Regions from separate parts of the Arthrobacter phoenicis genome, predicted to be linked through region 1. Evidence: riboswitches for the same ligand, from Rfam matches in the RefSeq annotation. Region 1 holds a riboswitch; each other region holds the start of a gene.
What was found. Region 1 has a riboswitch for cyclic di-AMP ahead of ABC337_RS18200 (NlpC/P60 family protein). Riboswitches for the same ligand answer to the same signal wherever they lie in the genome.
Positions count from the first base shown of each region.

Region 1 (6,081 bases):
GCGCCGTCCTGCCCCAGAACCTTGAGGACATCAGCACACAGGCGCTGCTCAAACAACGCCCGGCCGGTGCCAACAATCCTGCCAGCACGCCCCGGCGGCTCAATCCGCTCCTGACGGCACCGGGACAGCAAAGCATCCACAAGCGCAGACTCACGAACCTCCGACGGGCACACCCTCTCCGCCAACCACCCAGCCAGCCGGGCCTCATCAGCGGAGGTGAACTCACGGAATCCAAAATGGGACCTGATCTCGGCCCGGTGGTATTTGATTGAACGCCCATCCCAATAGGGACCCAGCCCATCGATAGGAACGGAAATCTGCGCTGCAACATAGTTCAAAGCTCCCAGTGGAAGATCAGAAGGCCCGACCGGAAACCTGGCATGTTGCTGAAAAAACTTCAGTAGCACAGCAAACCCTGCCCGAGTCGCTCCTGACTTCCGCGCCATCAATGCCACATCGTCATCAACCAGCGTCCACGAATCAAGAAGTTCGCTCGTCAGCTCAAGGCCCATACCAGAACTCAACCACATCTAGATTGCCCCTGAAGACACCTTCAGGAGTACCGGGCCAAAGAGAAGCGCAGGCCGGTGTAGAGCGTCCGACGGCCCGAACATGCCCCGTTATACGCGGCCAATTCCGGGATGCCGGCGAGAGCGGCGGCCCGGTCGGAGCTCGCCCGCCCTCGCGCCTCGTCGCGCTTCCAGCGGACCAGGATAAACATGAGCAGGAGCACCTCCGGCAGCTCGCGCCGTAGGACCAGGCGCCTGCGCGCCCCTGCGTCGCCGCGGAACGTGGGTCCACCACACTGGAAATTACCGCCGGAGAAAATGGCCCGCGAAATCGCCGGGCGTTCACCCCTATATCGTTGCTCCGGTGTCGGGGAAACGGTACAGCCGCTCTGCATCCCGCATTGAAGAGCGGGCACGCTTGCGGTCACCGGCGGCGTCATACGCGCAGCTGAGCCGGAACCAGGAACGCCAGTCCCCCGGAGCATCTTCTGTTTCGGCCCGGTACTTTTCGAATTCCTGGTCCGCCGCGGCACGGACGATGCGTCCGGCGGGTGTGCGCGGCAGATTGTCTACGGGCAGACCCCCCTCGGCCTCAAGGGCCCGCGCCATCTGTTCTGTGCGGGCACCGAACAGAAGTTCACGGAACAGTGCCCAGGCACCGATGGCCGGGAGTACCAAGTACGCCGCGCCAAGGACGTTGGCCAGAGGACTGGTATCCATCAGCAGGAGAGCGGAACGCTGGAATGTCACCACCAGGTAGAAGACCAACAGCAGCGTTACGGCCACCACCCAGGCCTTGGTCCGGTTCCTCCGTAGAAAAGAAAAGAATGACTTCACGGCCCCACCGACCCTGCTCGGGCAAACCGGACCGGACCCGGAGCCGAGCCGGACTGCGGATCCAAAGCGGTTCCTGCAGCTTCGGCGGCCTTGGCTCCGGGAAACAACTCCGCGCCCCGGAGAGCGCCACCTAGTGCTTCAGACATTGGGATCAACATTACATACCAACAACAATCGCCATCCAAATCTGCAGTGCGGCTTTCGGCAACGGCATCCGGGCCGTCCGGAACTTTGGCACCGTCCCCGCACCGGCGGCGGGCCTTTACCAACCGGAGGGCGGTATGCCAATGGCCGGTGACGCGCTACCCCCAAGGCAGCGACTCACCGGCCCGTTGGCGCTGGTGTCTCTAGGCGCCGGCGCGTACGAACGTGACGGGCCCCGTTGCGGTCAACCACGACAGCGGATGAACCACCGTCTGGTTCTTGCCGTTCATGCCCGAGCTGATGACCTGGCCGTTGCCTGCGTAGATTCCAACGTGTCCGGACTGAACAACCATGTCACCCGGGGCCGGGGTGCCAACCGTCTTGCCGTAATTCATGAACGCCATAGGGCCAATGTCGCCTACAGGGATGCCTGCTGCGCCCAAGGCCTTTTCGACGAGGCGGGTGCAGTCCTGGATAAGGCCCAGCTGCGCGTAGGCGGCCGAAAGCATGGTGGCGTTGACTCCGCCCGCTGCCTGAGGGGCAGCGGCCGGCGCCGGTGCCGCCTGAACGGTGACCTTGGGCGCTGCCACCGGTGCACTAACCACCGGTGTCGTGGCGGCCGGTGTCTTGACCGCCGGTGTGGGCTGAGGGATTTCGGCAGTCGCCGGCGCTTCGATGACCGGTGCGGGGGTAGTGGTGACGGCCGGGCGTTCGAAGGATATCCGAACGCTGGCGTCGGCGCTGAGCGGAGCGGACGCCAGGGCGGTCACTTCCTGCGTTGAGGGCAGTGCCGCGTCCTGCTGGGCCGGAGCCTCGGCGGCCTGGGCAGCGATACCGCTGGATAAAACTAGGCCTGAAGCAACGGCGAGGACGGCGGCCTGCCGTCCCGCTCCGCCAAAGTTGTCTGCGGCAGACTTGGAAATCTTCGCGAGCGGACTGGTGTGGACGGTAACCGCGCGCCGGCGGCCATGAACGCGTGTGGACATGACAAAGTAGCCTCTCCCAATGCCTGCGGGGTTAGCTGTCGGATTCGGATGGGAGTCACCCGGCCGCAACTCCTGCAGATGCAGTAGCGCGGCTTCACCCCAAGGCCTGAACCAGGCCAAACGTGGTTTCCCCGTCTCTGCCGGACGAATTCTGCGAACGGATCCCCGGCAGCGGCAGAGTTAGGCAATCAACCCGGGAGTGCCGCCCTTGGAGAGAGTCGGCACGGAACCGACCGTACCGCAAGTAAGAGAAGATTGTCACATTCTGATAACGCGACGGGATAAATGTCACAGCCCCTACGTGCACCTCCACTGCTTGTACCCGCGGAAGGCCACCTAACCGGACCATCCTTCTGTCGTCCCAAAAGTGCGCCACGACCATCCGTTACACGGACAATATTTGGTCGGCTCACGACGGTTACTGGTGACGCTAGCAGTCACTTTCCGCAATCGTCTGGCCCTAAAGAATCCCACGGCACACCGAAATGACGCCTGGAGGCCTTCCAGGTGACGAAATTTCGGCAATCCGAAAAACATGTAAACGCATGAATCTGCGGCGGATATATGGAAGACTTGTCTTATCGAAGGGGAGTAGTTCCCACCGTCCGCGTATCGCGGACGCAGCGGCGCATCGACATACTGGCATCCTCCTACAGGTTGCCCGGTGCGCCACCCGGCTAGCAGGTGCCGGGCGAGCGAGACCTTCGGTCAGACACCACTCTGACCGGAGCTCCCCCGAAATTATGGGTCCGGTCAAGGGTATTGCCTCGAGGATGACCATGACGAACCTGCCCACGACACACACCACACCGACTTTCCAGAGCGCCAGTCCTGCGGATCTTCGTCGCTGGCGCCAGTACCTGGCCGACGAACGGGCCGAAGCGGGCGTGTACCGGGACCTTGCCGGACGCCGAAGTGGGGAAGAACGGGAGATCCTCCTGGCCCTGGCCGAAGCCGAAACCCGGCACGAACAGCACTGGCTGGACCTGCTCGGCGATAAAGTCGGCAAGGCCCGCCGCGGAAGCCTCCGTACCCGGTTCGTCGGCTTCCTTGCCCGCCACTTCGGATCCGTGTTCGTCCTCGCCCTGGCCCAGCGTGCCGAAGCGCGCTCACCGTACGCACGCGATGCCCACGCCACCGACACCATGGCCGCCGACGAACAGATCCACGAGGAAATCGTCCGTGCACTCGCCACAAGGGGCAGGAACAGGCTCTCCGGAAGTTTCCGCGCTGCCGTCTTCGGCGCAAACGACGGGCTCGTCAGCAACCTCTCCCTCGTGATGGGCATCAGCGCCAGCGGCGCATCCAACGCGGTGGTCCTCCTCAGCGGCGTCGCCGGCCTACTCGCCGGCGCCCTGTCCATGGGAGCCGGAGAATACGTCTCCGTCCGCTCCCAGCGCGAACTCCTCGAAGCCTCCACGCCCAATGAGGACGCACACGCGCGGCTACCGCACCTGAACGCCGACGCCAACGAACTGTCCCTGCTCTACCGCGCCCGGGGCATGGCAGAAGACGAAGCGAACGCCAAGGCCTCCGAGACGCTGCAGAACCCACACGAGAAACCGATCGTGGCTTCCCCTGACCACGACAAACACGAAGCAGTCGGCACAGGCCTCGGCGCGGCCACATCCAGCTTCCTGTTCTTCGCCTCCGGCGCCATCCTGCCCGTCCTCCCCTACCTGTTCGGACTCGAAGGCATCACCGCGCTCATCGTCGCCGGCATTATCGTCGGCCTGGCCCTGCTGACCACCGGCGCAATTGTTGCCTTGCTCTCCGGCGGGGCTCCGTTGAAAATGGCGCTACGCCAGCTCGCCATCGGTTACGGCGCCGCGGCCGTCACGTACCTGCTCGGGATGCTGTTCGGAACCAGCACGGCATAGGCGGCACAGCAGAGCCGGGCAGCCGTCGGACGGCCCGGAATGTCAGGGCGCTTCCACACGGCTGGGCCGCTGAGGGATGGTCGCTGTGGGGCCTGTGCTTAGCTAACGGACCTGCTTCGTAGTCCTGACGATTTCCGGCCGGCGCGGGCTGTCTCCAATCGTGCGGCATGATGAGGTTCATGACGATTGCCAAGTCCGTTCTGCTGTTTATTTTGGCCGCTGTCGCCGAGATAGGCGGTGCCTGGCTGGTGTGGCAAGCCGTTCGGGAGGGCCGTGCGTGGTGGTGGGCCGGTCTCGGGATCATTGCCCTGGGTCTGTACGGTTTTGTTGCGACCTTGCAGCCTGACGCGCACTTTGGACGGATTCTGGCCGCGTATGGCGGCGTTTTCGTCGCGGGGTCCCTGGTGTGGGGAATGGTCTTCGACGGGTTCCTGCCCGACCGCTGGGACGTCATCGGATCCGTGATCTGTCTGGTGGGGGTGGCCGTGATCATGTTCGCTCCCCGCGGGACCGCTTCCTAGCAACCGATCAGGAGGATTGCATCGGCGGGCATCTGGTGTCGCCGTAGGAGGAGACGACTTAGCAGTCCCCGGTTTTCGGCTTGCTGGTGACCCCGCAAGCGGCACGCCGGTAGAAATACACGCACGATTCCGTCGGCATGTCCCGTGTCTCAAGGCTTCCGCAGGCCAGACAGGTCAGGGCCCCGCTGAGCTGGTCTGCACTCGGCGGCCATAGCGGCCCGTCGGTGGATGATGGCCAGGCCGGCCGGGCCGGGAAACTGCTTAGCGGGAGGGGCCGCTCTTAGCGCGATCAGCACCCAATGTTGCCGCCGCGGGGGCCTTTTTGGCTTGGGCTGCGCCTTTGCCCATGGTGACGGCTGCGCTCGGGTGTGTCCCCTCGCTGCGTTCGGCCGCGGCGCGCCCTCGGACTTGGGTTTCGTTCGCTCCGGTGCCGGCCAAGGATGCGGCGAAAGCTTCCTGGCGTTCCGCTGAGCCGTAGTCGGTTCCCGCCGTGCTCCCTGCTTTCAGGCCTTGGTCTTTTAGTCGGCTGCTGTTGTTGCCGGTGACGCGGTTTTCGATCTCGCGGCCGACGCTTTCCAGGCGGGCGAACAGTTCCTTTTCGGCTCGTTCGTACCGCTGTTCCACGGGCGTCCGTTCGGACCCTGTGAAGCCTCCCTCTGCCAGGAGTTTTGCTTCGTACATGTCCTTGGCTGCTTGGACGAACGCGGGATCCTGAAAGTGCGCGTCGCCGGCGCCGTTGACGTTCGAGGTGGTTTCTTTGCGCAGCTGGTCGATGTCGGGACCGTTGATGCCGTCCTTGCCGATGAGGAACAAGCGTTCCTTCACGATGGCGTCCGCTGCTTCTACCGCTGTGGGTGTCTTGGCGGTGTGTGCAGTCTGCAATGCCTGGGCCAGCTCGGGGTTGGCCAGGTACTCGGCCGGCACCTGGTGGCGTTCCATTTCCGGGGCCAGCGTCGCGGCCTGGGCGCGGAGTTCTTCGGCGCGGGCTGCGGCGAGCAGTCCCATGGCTTTCTCGTGTTCGGCGGCCGCCTTGCGCGTCTCTTCCTGGCTGCGGTCCAATTCGTCCTGACGTGCCTTGTCCGTGGCGGCATGCTGGATATCTGATTCCAGATATCCGGCATCCTTGCCGGCATCGTGGGTGTCGATGCCGTAGCGGGTGAGGACTTCCTGACGGATCTTTTCCGAGGCCGCGAGGGCGGTCGGG
Region 1 covers NZ_JBDFMK010000003.1:101,306-107,386, reverse strand. Annotated here, with positions in the region: gene ABC337_RS18215 (Tn3 family transposase) at 1-512, opposite strand, end outside; gene ABC337_RS18210 (hypothetical protein) at 554-721, opposite strand; gene ABC337_RS18205 (hypothetical protein) at 858-1,346, opposite strand; gene ABC337_RS18200 (NlpC/P60 family protein) at 1,694-2,476, opposite strand; cyclic di-AMP (ydaO/yuaA leader) riboswitch at 2,483-2,673, opposite strand; gene ABC337_RS18195 (VIT1/CCC1 transporter family protein) at 3,256-4,356, shown strand; gene ABC337_RS18190 (YnfA family protein) at 4,536-4,877, shown strand; gene ABC337_RS18185 (hypothetical protein) at 4,936-5,046, opposite strand; gene ABC337_RS18180 (hypothetical protein) at 5,139-6,081, opposite strand, start outside.

Region 2 (6,081 bases), on a different contig from region 1:
CCGTGATTTTCGAGGCCGGCGAAGCCCCGGCGGACGCCATCCGGCAGTGGCGCCACATTCGGCTGTTCTCGCCGTGGCAGTACAACATCGACGCCGCGGCCGCCCGGCTGCTCGCCGCCTCCGGCTGGGAGGCGCCGAAGCCCTCGGGCCTGCCCACCGGCGGGGACCTCATTGAGCGGTACCTGGAACCGCTGGCCGCGCTGCCTGAGATCGCCGGCCGCCTGCACACCGGCTCCCGCGTTACCGCCGTCACCCGGGAGGGCCTGGACAAGACGCACAGCCGGAACCGCGCCGGAACGCCGTTCCTGCTCCGGGTCGAGGAGGCCGGGGGCGGAACCCGCGAGGTGCGGGCCGCCGCCGTTATCGATGCCTCCGGCACATGGAGTACCCGCAATCCGCTGGGTACCTCCGGCCTGCCGGCCCGCGGCGAGGGGGCCGCCTCTGCCCGGATCTCCGCGCCGCTGCCGGACGTGCTGGGCCGCGACCGTGAAACCTTCGCGGGCCGCACCGCCGTCGTGGTCGGGGCCGGACACTCCGCCGCCAACACCCTGATCAATCTTGCCGACCTGGCGGCCCAAGAGCCCGGCACCCGGATCCTCTGGGCCGTCCGCGGCGCCTCCGCGGCCAAGGTTTATGGCGGCGGCGACGCCGACGGACTCGCCGCCCGGGGCCTGCTCGGCAGCCGGCTCCGTGGGCTCGTCAAGGACGGGACCGTGCAGTTGCACACCCGGTTCGGGACCGCCGCCATCTCCGCCGACGGCACCATGGTCACACTCACCGCCACCGACGGACGCACGCTGACAGCCGACGTCGTCGTCCCCGCCACCGGATTCCGGCCCGACATTGAGATTCTGCGCGAGCTCCGGCTGGACCTCGACCCGGGCGTGGAGGCGCCGCGGCAGCTCGCGCCGCTGATCGACCCGGAGTTTCACTCCTGCGGCACCGTGGAACCGCACGGGGCGCGGATGCTGGCGCACCCGGAGGAAGACTTCTACATCGTGGGCATGAAGTCCTATGGCCGCGCCCCGACCTTCCTGCTCGCCACCGGCTACGAGCAGGTGCGTTCCGTGGCCGCCGCGCTGGCAGGTGACCTGGAGGCGGCGGACACCGTCCACCTGGAGCTGCCGGAGACCGGAGTTTGCTCCACGGACATCGGCAGCAGCTGCGATACGCCCGCCGCAGCCGGGACTCCGGCGCCAGCCGGGGCAGGAGGCGGCTGCTGCACCGCACCGGAGCCGGTCCTCCTCGGTTTTCCCACGGGATTGCTGCACGGGCGCAGCGGCGAAGCGGACGCCGGATGAGCGCCGGGGCGGCCCTCCGGATCAGGGACCTGACACCCGCCGACTGGCCCGCCGTCCGGGATATCTGGGCCGAGGGCATCGCCACCGGCCACGCGACCTTCGAGGCGGAGCCGCCGTCCTGGGAGAGCTTCGACGCCGGACGCCTCCCGAACGTCCGTCTGGTGCTGGAGGACGACGGCGCCGTGCTCGGCTGGGCCGCCGTCTCCCCGGTGTCCACCCGTCCCGTCTACCGCGGCGTGGTGGAACACTCGCTCTACCTCGCCGCCGCCGCCCGGGGCCGCGGCCACGGTGGGCGGCTCCTCGCGTCGCTCATCGGCCGCTGCGAAGAGGCCGGCATCTGGACCATCCAGTCGACCGTCTTCCCGGAGAACACCGCCTCCCTGGCCCTGCACGAACGCCTGGGATTCACCGTGGTGGGCACCCGGCGCCGGATCGGCCTGATGTCCTACGGGCCGCTCGCCGGGCAGTGGCGGGACACCGTCCTGATGGAGTACCGCAGCCCGGACCACTAGCCGGACGCGGGCTCACGGCCGGTGCGGAAGAATGGGACGGTGAGCGAGGCCGGTGACTTCATAGACGCGACCCTGCAGCGCGAGAGTTCCTGGCAGCGCGCCGAGGCCGATCAGGACCGCTTCGGGCTCGGGCTCTCGATTTACGGTGCCTCCGTTGGCGCGGTCCGGGGCACCGTCCGGGACGCGCTCCGCCGGCATCGGGAGCTGGACCGGGACGGTCTCACCGCGCTCAGTTCGGAACTGTGGGCCGTGCCCGTGTTCGAGCGCCGCCTGGCCGCCGTCGTGCTCCTGCAGTCGGCCCTGCGGCACCTGGACAATTCGGACCTGACCCGGATCGAGGGCTTCCTCCGCGGCGCGCACCTGCCCGACCTCGCGGACCCGCTGGCGGTTGACGTCGTGGGGCCGCTCATCGTCGGGCTCGACGGGCAGGCCCGGTCCCGCGCCGAGGCCGTCCTGGACCGGTGGCTCCGCGACCCCGACCCCTGGCTGCGCCGCGCTGCCCTGCTGGCTCCGCTGCGGGAACTCCGCAAGCGCGAGGGGGACTGGGCGCGGTTCCGGCGCCGTGCGGCCCTGGCCAACGGCACTGCGTATGGCGGCCCCGACGGCGGGGCGGCGGAGATCGTGAGGGCCGCCGTCGAGCGCGTCGAACGGGAAGCGGGCGGCGAAACCTAGGGATGGTGGCCGCGCGAAGCGGCGGGTCTCAGGCGGGCCGGCGCTCGACGACGGCGTAGGCCTTGCCGTCCAGGAACTCCCAGTCCGTCACCACCATGAAGCCCAGCGCGTCCACCCTGTCGTTTAGTACGTGCAGGTCGAAACCGCCGTCGCGCGGCTCGGCGTCCCAGGTGGCGACGTGGATCTCCTTCCCCTCGAGAACCAGCAGCTCGGTGTTCACGTCGAAGTCTTCCTGCGGCTGATCGCTCAGCTGGCAGATCGCGACACAATGGAGATTCATCGGACCCTCCGCTCGGGACATGGTGGGATCATCGTAGCCCCGCCGGGACGCCTCCGCCGTTACCTTAATGTGACATTCGGGAGGATGGCCGTTACCGTGGAGAGGTGCCCGTTGGTTTCCGAGACGGGCGCCCCCGGACCGATTGCCTAACTCTGCCGCGGTCCAGGGCATCCTCGCAACCAGCTGGCAGAGACGGGGAAACCAATCGCGACCTGCCCACGGGCGGGTCTTGGGGTGAAGCCGCGCAGTGTCCGCCCAGACGGACCCGCGGCCGGGTGTCTCCCATCCGAATCCGACAGCTCACCTCGCAGGCTTTGGGAGAGGTACATTATGACTTCACGCTCTACTGACGCGCGCCCCGGCACCACCGCAACCACCGGTCGGGGTGCCGCCTTCGCCGCGGCGACCGGCACCGTGGGCCGGCAGGCTGCCGTCGTCCTCGCCGCCTCCGGCCTGGTCCTGACCAGCGGCATGGCGGCCAACGCCGCCGGCAACGTCCCCGCCGAACGGGAATCCGCACCCGTCTCGCACGCCGACGTCGCCGGCAAGGTTTCCGCCCCGGTGACCGCCGACTCTGCCGTTCAGATCAGCTTCGACCGCCCGGCCGTCGCCACCACCCCGGCGCCCGTCGTCGAGGCCCCGGCTCCGGCTCCGGCCCCTGCCGCCGCGCCCGCGGTGGCCAAGGCCCCCGTGGCCCAGGCCCCGGCCGCCCCGGTGGCGAAGGTGACCGTCCAGGCCGCAGCCCCGGCGCCGGCTCCGGCCGCCGCCCCCCGCCGGTGGCGTCAACGCCGCCATGCTTTCCGCCGCGTACAGCCAAATCGGCATCACGCAGGACTGCACCGCGATGGTGGAGAAGGCGCTCGGCGCCGCAGGCATCCCGGTGGGCGACCTCGGCCCGCAGCAGTTCCTCAACTACGGCAAGGTCGTCTCCGACCCGCAGCCGGGCGACATGATCGTCCAGTCCGGCCACGTCGCCATCTACGCCGGCAACGGCCAGGCGATCAGCGGCGGCATGAACGGCTCCAACCAGACGATCGTGCACCCGCTGTCCTGGCTGACCGCCACCGGCAGCGTGACCTTCGTCCGCGCCGGAGCCTAACCCGCGCGTTCAGCAGTACCGGACCGGCGTCCGGCAGCCCTCACGGCTGCCGGGCGCCGGTTTCGTTGTCTGAGGTTTCGTCGTCTGCGGTTACGCTGTCTGCCGCGTCGTTGTCGGCCGCGTACCGCAGGAGGACCACGCCGTTGCCGAACGCCCGGCTCTCAAGCAGCGTCAGGCCGGTGGGGGAGTCTGCGGCCTTGAACAGCGGCGTTCCGCGGCCCACCAGCACCGGGTGGACGTAGATCCAGAACTCGTCGATCAGCCCGAGCCGGCGGAAGGAGTCGGCCAGCTCCGCCCCGCCGAGGGCCAGGTCGCCGCCGGGGGCGGCCTTGAGCGCCCGCACCTGCCCGGCGTCGACCTCGCGCACCACCGTGGTGTTCCAGCCGGCCTCCGGCAGCGTGCGGGAGTAGACGTACTTGGGCATCTCCCGCCAGATGGCGGCGAAGTCCGCGACGGCGGGAGGGCAGTCAGGGTCCTGGTCCGCCGTCGGCCAGTACCCGGCCATCAGCTCATAGGTGACCCGGCCGTCCAGGAACGCGCCCATGGTGCGCAGCTGGTCGTTGAAGTGCTCATGCAGTTCGGCATCCACCCGGTGCCAGCTGATGTCCGCGTGCGGGCCCTCCATGAAGCCGTCGAGGGAGACCTGGAAGGACAGGATGATTTTCCGCAAGGATCCGTCCTATCCGCCGGGCTTCGCAAAGCCCGCGGCACTGACGAATTCAATCCCCACGAACGCGTCCCCGCCCTCGACCCACGCGTCGTGCCCCGGCGGGATGGTGTAGGAGTGGCCGCCGGCGATCTCCACCCGGTTGCCGTCGGTGGTCTCGACGGTGAGCCTGCCGGAGACGCAGAAGCCGACGTGGCTGAGCTGGCACATCTCGGTGTGGACCACCGGCTTGATGCAGTCGGACCAGCGCCAGCCGGGCTGGAACGTGAAACGGCCGATCGTGTAGTCGTCGAGGGTGACGATATCCACCTCGGTCTTGTCCGGGCGGCGCTTCTCGTCCGGTGTGTTGTGGGACTTCACCTGCAACTGGGAAACAGCGACAGCAGGCATTGCTCTGCCTCTTTCGGTTTGGAACGGAAACTACGGACAACGCCTACGATCCTCGCTTGAGCAGGGGTTGTCGATACGGTTTTCCTAGAAGCCGGACGAGCTGCCGGAGCCCGAAAAGCTGCCCCCGCCGACGCCGTACCCCGTGGTCCCGCCCCGGGCCGAATTGATACTGGTCACGCCGGTGGTGAAGCCGGAGGAGAACGCGGGAACCGAGAAGAAATAGGCGGACGGGTAGACCGTGCCGAGGATGCTGGGCTCGTAGCCGGGCCGCTTCCTGCCGCCGCTGCCGGACCGTGCCTCCTCCATCTCCCGGCGCATCAGCCGCGCCTCCCGTTCGGTGCGGGCGAATCCTTCGATCACGGTCTCCGCGTGCCGGTTCAACAGTTCGGTCAGTTCCGTGCGGGCGTCCCGGAGCCTGTCCAGCGCGTCCTCTGGGCCGAGGGCGCCGCCCGCGAGGTCCGCGGTCCAGCCCTCCATGTCGCTTTGGCTGCGGTCGCGGAAGGACCGTAGCGCGGCGGCGGTGGCCGAGTCGCCCGCACCGTGGCTCTTGCGGAGGAGGTCCTCGATGCCGGCCAGATCCCGCCTGAAGGGCGCGAGTTGGCGGTCCCAGGCGGTGGGCCAGAGCGGGCTCCGGTTCAGCAGCGCGTTCGCGTCCGAGATGACGTCATCCAGGGCGTCCAGTTCCGCGGCGGCGTCCGCGAACTGCCGGGCCAGCGCCAGGGACGAGCGTTTCCCCTGCTGCCGTCGGGTGAGGGCGTGGACCCGGGTGGAGAGCGCCGTCGCGGCGTCGTACCGGCTGAGGAAACTGCGGTGCTTCTCCAGGACCGTGCCGCCGTAGCGGGAGGAGGCGGGGATGGTGCCGGCGTTGAGTTCGGTGACCGGCAGGTCCATGCTCACCCGGGCGTAGGCGGCGTCGCCCTTTGCGGTCTCCCGGCGGCACCCCACCCGGGTGCGCCAGCGGACCAGGAGCCAGGCGGCGGCCCCGGCGGCGGCGAGTCCCGCGCCGATCCACGCCGTGACGAGGAACGCGGTGCTGCGGTACCAGGGCTGGTTGATCAGTTCCGCGCCACGGCGGATCCCGGCGATGGTCCCGTCCGTCCACTGCGCGTCGCGGAGCAGGTCCTTGGAGGCGTCCTGGATGTCCGTCCGCGCTCCGGGGG
Region 2 covers NZ_JBDFMK010000001.1:3,392,180-3,398,260, forward strand. Annotated here, with positions in the region: gene ABC337_RS16075 (FAD-dependent oxidoreductase) at 1-1,301, shown strand, start outside; gene ABC337_RS16080 (GNAT family N-acetyltransferase) at 1,298-1,813, shown strand; gene ABC337_RS16085 (DNA alkylation repair protein) at 1,853-2,485, shown strand; gene ABC337_RS16090 (hypothetical protein) at 2,514-2,765, opposite strand; cyclic di-AMP (ydaO/yuaA leader) riboswitch at 2,899-3,093, shown strand; partial or broken gene ABC337_RS16095 (NlpC/P60 family protein) at 3,096-3,864, shown strand; gene ABC337_RS16100 (dihydrofolate reductase family protein) at 3,905-4,534, opposite strand; gene ABC337_RS16105 (cupin domain-containing protein) at 4,544-4,921, opposite strand; gene ABC337_RS16110 (DUF5129 domain-containing protein) at 5,006-6,081, opposite strand, start outside.
Region 2: it holds a riboswitch for cyclic di-AMP, as region 1 does, so the genes downstream of both, ABC337_RS16095 (NlpC/P60 family protein) here and ABC337_RS18200 (NlpC/P60 family protein) in region 1, are expected to answer to the same signal.

Region 3 (6,081 bases), on a different contig from region 1:
CGGACCGGCAGGAGTGGGCCGGCGGGTGCTGCACCTGCTGGCGACGGGCGCGGCGATGGTGGCGGCGGCCGGCTGGTGGCTGGCCGCCGTCGAGCTCACCCCGGCGGCGGACCGGCCCTACATCGGCGGCTCGCAGGGCAACTCGATCCTGGAATTGACCCTGGGTTACAACGGGCTGGGCCGGCTCAGCGGGGACGAGACCGGCAGCGTCGGCGGCGGCAACGGCTGGGGCACCCCCGGCCTATTCCGGCTCTTCAACAGCGAGTTCGGCGGGCAGATCGCGTGGCTGCTGCCGTCGGTGCTGCTGCTGGCCGCCGGCCTGCTGTGGCTCGGCCGGCGCGCCCCACGGACCGACGCGGTCCGCGCCTCCGTGGTGGTCTGGGGCGGCTGGGTGCTGGTCACCGGGCTGACGTTCAGCCTGATGGCCGGGATCATCCACCCCTATTACATGGTGGCGCTGGCGCCGGGCGTCGCCGGGCTGGCCGGCCTGGGGTCGGTGTTGTTGTGGCAGCGGCGGGATCAGCCCGTGGCCGCCGGGACGCTCGCCGCGGCGGTGGCAGCGGCCGGGTTCATGGCCTTCGAGTTGCTGGGCCGCACGCCCGCGTTCGTCCCGTGGCTGCGCTGGCTGGTGCTGATCGCGGCGCTGGCCGCCGCCGTCGGCGTGATGGTTCCGGCCGTCCGGGACTTCGCGGGGGCGTCCGCGGGCGGCACCATCAGCCCGCTGTTCCCGGCCGGACCGACGGCGGGGCAGCTGGCACGAACGACGGCGGGACTCGCCGTCGTCGCGGCCCTTGCCGGTCCCCTGGCGTACTCGCTGTCCACCGCCTCGACGGCCCATTCCGGCTCGATCGTCAGCGCCGGGCCCGCCGTGGGTGGCAGGGCGGGCCTGCCGGCCATGTTCGGCGGCACCGGAGGAGCCATGGGCAACGCGCAGGGCACGCCTTTCGGACGAACCAACGGGACTGGAACAACTGGCACCGGCCGCGGCCAGGGCGGCGGCATGGGCGGGTTGCTCGGCGCGACCACGCCGTCGTCGGACCTGGTGAATGCCCTCGAAACGGACGCCGGCCGCTACACCTGGGCGGCCGCCGTCGTCGGGTCCAACAACGCCGCGGGTTATCAGCTCGCCACGCAGCTGCCCGTGATGGCCGTGGGCGGGTTCAACGGCACCGACCCCGCACCCACGCTCGAGCAGTTCCAGCAGTACGTCGCCGACGGCCGGATCCACTACTTCATCGCCGGACGCACCATGCAGGGCGAGAGCGGATCGGACGACGCCGCCAGGATCGCCGAGTGGGTGGCGTCCACCTACCCCGCCCAGAGCATCGGCGGCACCACGGTGTACCTGCTGGCGAAGTAACCGGGCCGGACGCTCCCCGTTTCGACGGCTCCCTGCCGCTTAGACGTCTCCACGGTATGTATCAAGCTGTTTGTGACAGCTGGGTGGTTTGTTTGTGGTTGATGCCGGCTGGGGGTGGGGCTCCGGGTGCGGTGGGTTTGCGGTGGTATCGGTGCGGGTTGCGGTTGTAGGAGGCGTCGAGGGTGGCTTGGCGTTGGCTGCGTGCCTGCTCGATCCGGCCGTGGTGGACGGTGTCGGGGGTGTAGTAGTTCAGTCCGCTGTGGCGGTGGTTGGTGTTGTAGTCGGTGAAGAACGCGGCCATGTGGTCCCGGGCGTGGTCCAGGTCCTGGAACCGGCGGGGGAAGTCGAGGTCATATTTGACGGTCTTGAACAGGGACTCCGAGTACGGGTTGTCATCGGAGACCCGGGGCCGGGAGTAGGAGAGCTCGATGCCCAGTGCCCGGGCCAGGTCCAGGGTTGTGCCGGCCCGCATCGGGGCCCCGTTATCGGCGTGCAGGACCGTGGGGCTGTGGTGGTTTCCGGTGACGGCGTCCCGGATCAGGGCGGCGGCGAGGGCGGCTGTTTCGGTGTGTTCAACCCGGTGCCCGACGACCTTGCGGGAGTAGACATCCATGATGGTGTAGAGCCGGTAGGTGTGTCTCCCGGGCCCGTGGAGCATCGTGATGTCCCAGCTCCAGAGCTGGTTCGGGGCGTCCGCGTTCAGGACAGGTTTGACCCGTTGCCGGGAGCCGGTGCCGCCGCGTTGAACCCGGCGGTCCCCGTTTTGCCCGTGCGCGGCCACGATCCGGTGGGCTGAGGCGATCGAGAAGGAACAGCGCCCGGAATCGAGCATCCGGTAGTAGGCCTGGGTGACCGAGAGGTTCCCGTAGTCCTCGGAGTTGAGCCGTTCCATGAATTCCTTAGCCTCAGCCGTGCTGATCCGGTTCGGGTAGGCCCGGCCCTTATGCGGGAGGGTGACTCCGGCGGGAGGAGCGGGGTTCAGATGCCGGTACCAGGTGGTGCGGTGAAGACCGAGCAGGGCGCAGGTCCTCACCGCTGACCAGCCGGCCGAGACCAGGTGCCCGGCAAAGGTCAGGGCGATTCCTTTCCAGACTTTGGGATCAACCATTCGGGCCGGCCCGGGTCCGGGTCCGGAAGGTGCGGGTCCGTTGCCGCCGCGCTCCTGGCCATCGCGTCCAAGAGCGCGGAAGCTTTTCCCAGAATGTCCACCGCGGCCTCGGACCGGGCCAGTTTGGCTTTAAGGATCTCGTTCTCTCTCAAGACCCGTTTGAGCTGTTGCTTATCTCCGGCATTCAAGCGCTGGTCCTCACTTCCTGGCGCGGCATTGGACCTCAACTCCCCGGCCTCACGCTGCCGGACCCAGAGCCGAAGAGTTCCATCGGTGATGCCGACCGCCCTGCTGAACGCGGTCCTGGAACCGCGTTCAAGGCACTTGTCGTACTCCTCGAGAATCGCGTGTTTCTGCGCGAGAGTGAAGTGGCTCCGGTTAGACACACGCGAAGGGATCACAAAATCCATTACGGACCTTTCCCCGCCCCGAACGCCCGACCGTGAACGACAGGAAACCTGTCACACAACAGCCTGACACACAGGGTCCAGGCGTCGAGCGTGCAGGGAACCGTCGAAACGGCCCGAAAACCGGACCCCGGCCACCGCGAATCGGCAACCAGCCACACCGCGGCGTTACCTAAATGTGACATGCGAGAGAAAGTCCGGTACCGTTTTTATGGTGCGGCCATCGATCTGGCCGCATATCCGGGTCTGACGCCAAACTCTGCCGCTTCCCGGATTCCATGGATTGAGGCAGAGACGGGGAACCCAGAGTTCCCGGGCACCTGCATCCATGCACCCCTTGGGGTTAAGCCGACTCGTTGATGATCCGAGCGGCCGGATTTCTCATCCGAACCCGACAGCTAACTCCGTAGGCGTTGAGAGGCGAACATGACTGAACACAAGGCACCCGTGCGCCTAAAAGGCGCTAAACGCACCTCCTCGGCCGACGTCGCGCGCCACCGCGCCGACCCGGCCCAGGGCTCGGCCACCCGAGGCCGCACCACCTTTGGCTCCAAGGGCAAGCTCACCGCCGTCGCGCTGACCGCGGCTGCCGTGCTGCTGGGCGCCGGCGCCGCGGGCCAGGCCACCGGCACCACCGCCCCGGCCGCGACCGCAACCCAGGCCCCGAGCCTGCAGCTCTCCGATCTGGAACGGCTCGGCAACTACACCCCGGCCACGGCGCCGGCCAGCGTCGAAGCCCAGGCCTCCAAGGTCACCCCCGAGACTCCGGCTCCGGCCGCGTCCACCCCCGCTCCGTCCACCCCGGCTCCCGCACCGGCCGCTCCGGCCCCCGCCGCGGCACCCGCCCCGGCCCCGCAGCCGGTGGCCGTCGACGATCCCGCCGGCGCCCAGGCCTACGCCGCCTCGCAGCTGCCGGCCCACGGCTGGGCCCCGAGCGAGATGCAGTGCCTGATGAAGCTCTGGACCCGCGAGTCGGACTGGAAGACCACGGCCACCAACCCCTCCAGCGGTGCGTACGGCGTAGTCCAGTCCCTCCCGGCCGAGAAGATGGCCAGCGCCGGCGCGGACTACATGACCAACTACCGCACCCAGATCAACTGGGGCCTGCAGTACGTGCAGGAACGGTACGGCTCCCCCTGCGGCGCCCTGAACTTCCACTACGCGAACAACTGGTACTAAGCCGCTAGAAGCTGCAGCCACGTCGCGCAGACACAGCAAAGGCACCGATCTTCTCAGATCCGGTGCCTTTGCTGTGTCCCGGGTAGCCCGGGCGAGTCCTCGAAAGGATGCGTAAGGGCGCTACCCGGCGATGCCGTAGAGCCGGTCGCCGGCGTCGCCCAGGCCGGGGACGATGTAGGACTTCTCGTTGAGCTTCTCGTCGATCGAGGCCAGAACGATCGTGACGTTGGCATCGGAGAGCTCTTCCTCCAGCTTGGCCAGGCCCTCGGGGGCGGCCAGCAGGCAGATGCAGGTGACGTCGGAGGCGCCGCGCTTGAAGAGGAACTTGATCGCCTCGCGCAGGGTGCCGCCGGTGGCCAGCATCGGGTCCAGGACGAAGATCTGACGGTCGGTCAGGTCCTCGGGGAGCCGCTCGGCGTAGGTGATGATGTCCAGGGTTTCCTCGTCGCGGGCCATGCCCAGGAAGCCGACCTCCGCGGTGGGGACCAGCTTGGTCATCCCCTCGAGCATGCCGAGGCCGGCGCGGAGGATCGGGACCACCAGCGGGGTGGGCTTGGTGAAGGCCGTACCGATGGTGGTGCTGACCGGGGTCTCGATGGTGACCGGTTCGGTGCGCACGTCGCGGGTGGCCTCGTACGCCAGCAGCGTGACCAGCTCTTCGGTGAGCTGGCGGAAGACGGGTGACGGGGTGTTCTTGTCCCGCAGAACGGTGAGCTTATGGGCCACCAGCGGGTGGTCGACAACGAGAGTGCGCATGGGTCAAAACTATCATCCGGACGCTTCGGACCGCCCCCGCCCGCCGGGGGTCCCGGCGTCGTCCGCCACCCTGCGAGCAGGCGCGGTTCCGGCGTCGTGGTGCCCGTCCGGCGCCCTCTCCCGCAGGTGCTGGTCATTGTCGAAGGTGGGTGCCGGGCCGGTCCGTTCCCGGTGTCTGATCACGTGGAACAGCCGGTGCGCCAGGATCACGATGCCCACCCAGCCCAGGCCCAGCGCCCAGCCGAAGATCACGTCGGTCATCCAGTGATGGCCCAGGAACACCCGGCTCATGCCCATCGCGATGATGAAGAGAGCCCCGGCCGTGATCAATCCCACCCGGGCGATGGTGCGATGGACCTGCAGGCAGGTGAGGTACACCACGAGTGAGATGACTACGGTGGTGTTCAGGGTGTGGCCGCTGGGGAACGACGGCGAGGTCTCGTAGGGCGGGACGGCGTCGGCGAAGTCGGGCCGGGTGCGGCCGATGAGCTTCTTGCCCAGGGAGGTGGCGGTGACGGAGACGGCTGCCGCCCCGCCGATGAGGATCAGCGGGCGCCAGGTCCGGGTCCGCCAGATCAACAGCGCGGTGAGGATGCTGGCCAGGATGGGCATGCCGATGCCGCCGCCGATGTTGGTAAACCCTGTGACGAACGCATCCAAGCCGGGGTTGCGGAGCCGTTCCATGGCGGCGAGCGTGGGCTTGTCCAGGTTGGCCAGGCCGGCGTCGTCCACCACGTTGTCGTAGACCTCGGCGCTGGTCAGGGCCAGCGCCACCACGGCGATGCCGCCCAGCAGCATAGTGATCCACAGCGCGGCGTAGGGCACCACCCATCTGCCCCAGCGCCGCATCAGCCAGCTCTCAGTCCTGGTGCTCACTGCGTTCTCCCGACGTCCGGTGCACCCACGGTGCACAGCTTGCTTAGGATCGAAACTACCATTGAGCCATGACATCGCCCGAGCCCCGCCATGCCGAGTGGATGGGCCTCGCCCTGATCGAGGCGCGGCAGGCCCTCGCCACCGCGGACGTGCCGATTGGGGCCGTGGTGATCGGCCCGGACGGGACGGTGCTGGGCACCGGCCGGAACGAGCGGGAGGCTCTCGGGGACCCGACGGCGCACGCCGAGATGGTGGCCATCCGGGAAGCCGCCGCACGGCTCCGCGAGCGCCGTGCCTCCGAGGGGGCGCGCGACGACGGCTGGCGGTTGGCGGACTGCACCCTGGTGGTGACGCTGGAGCCGTGTGCGATGTGCGCCGGCGCGGTGGTGCTGGCC
Region 3 covers NZ_JBDFMK010000001.1:1,169,608-1,175,688, forward strand. Annotated here, with positions in the region: gene ABC337_RS05340 (ArnT family glycosyltransferase) at 1-1,360, shown strand, start outside; gene ABC337_RS05345 (IS3 family transposase) at 1,422-2,468, opposite strand; gene ABC337_RS05350 (transposase) at 2,432-2,854, opposite strand; cyclic di-AMP (ydaO/yuaA leader) riboswitch at 3,121-3,303, shown strand; gene ABC337_RS05355 (aggregation-promoting factor C-terminal-like domain-containing protein) at 3,302-4,054, shown strand; gene upp (uracil phosphoribosyltransferase) at 4,175-4,810, opposite strand; gene ABC337_RS05365 (phosphatase PAP2 family protein) at 4,823-5,686, opposite strand; gene ABC337_RS05370 (nucleoside deaminase) at 5,755-6,081, shown strand, end outside.
Region 3: it holds a riboswitch for cyclic di-AMP, as region 1 does, so the genes downstream of both, ABC337_RS05355 (aggregation-promoting factor C-terminal-like domain-containing protein) here and ABC337_RS18200 (NlpC/P60 family protein) in region 1, are expected to answer to the same signal.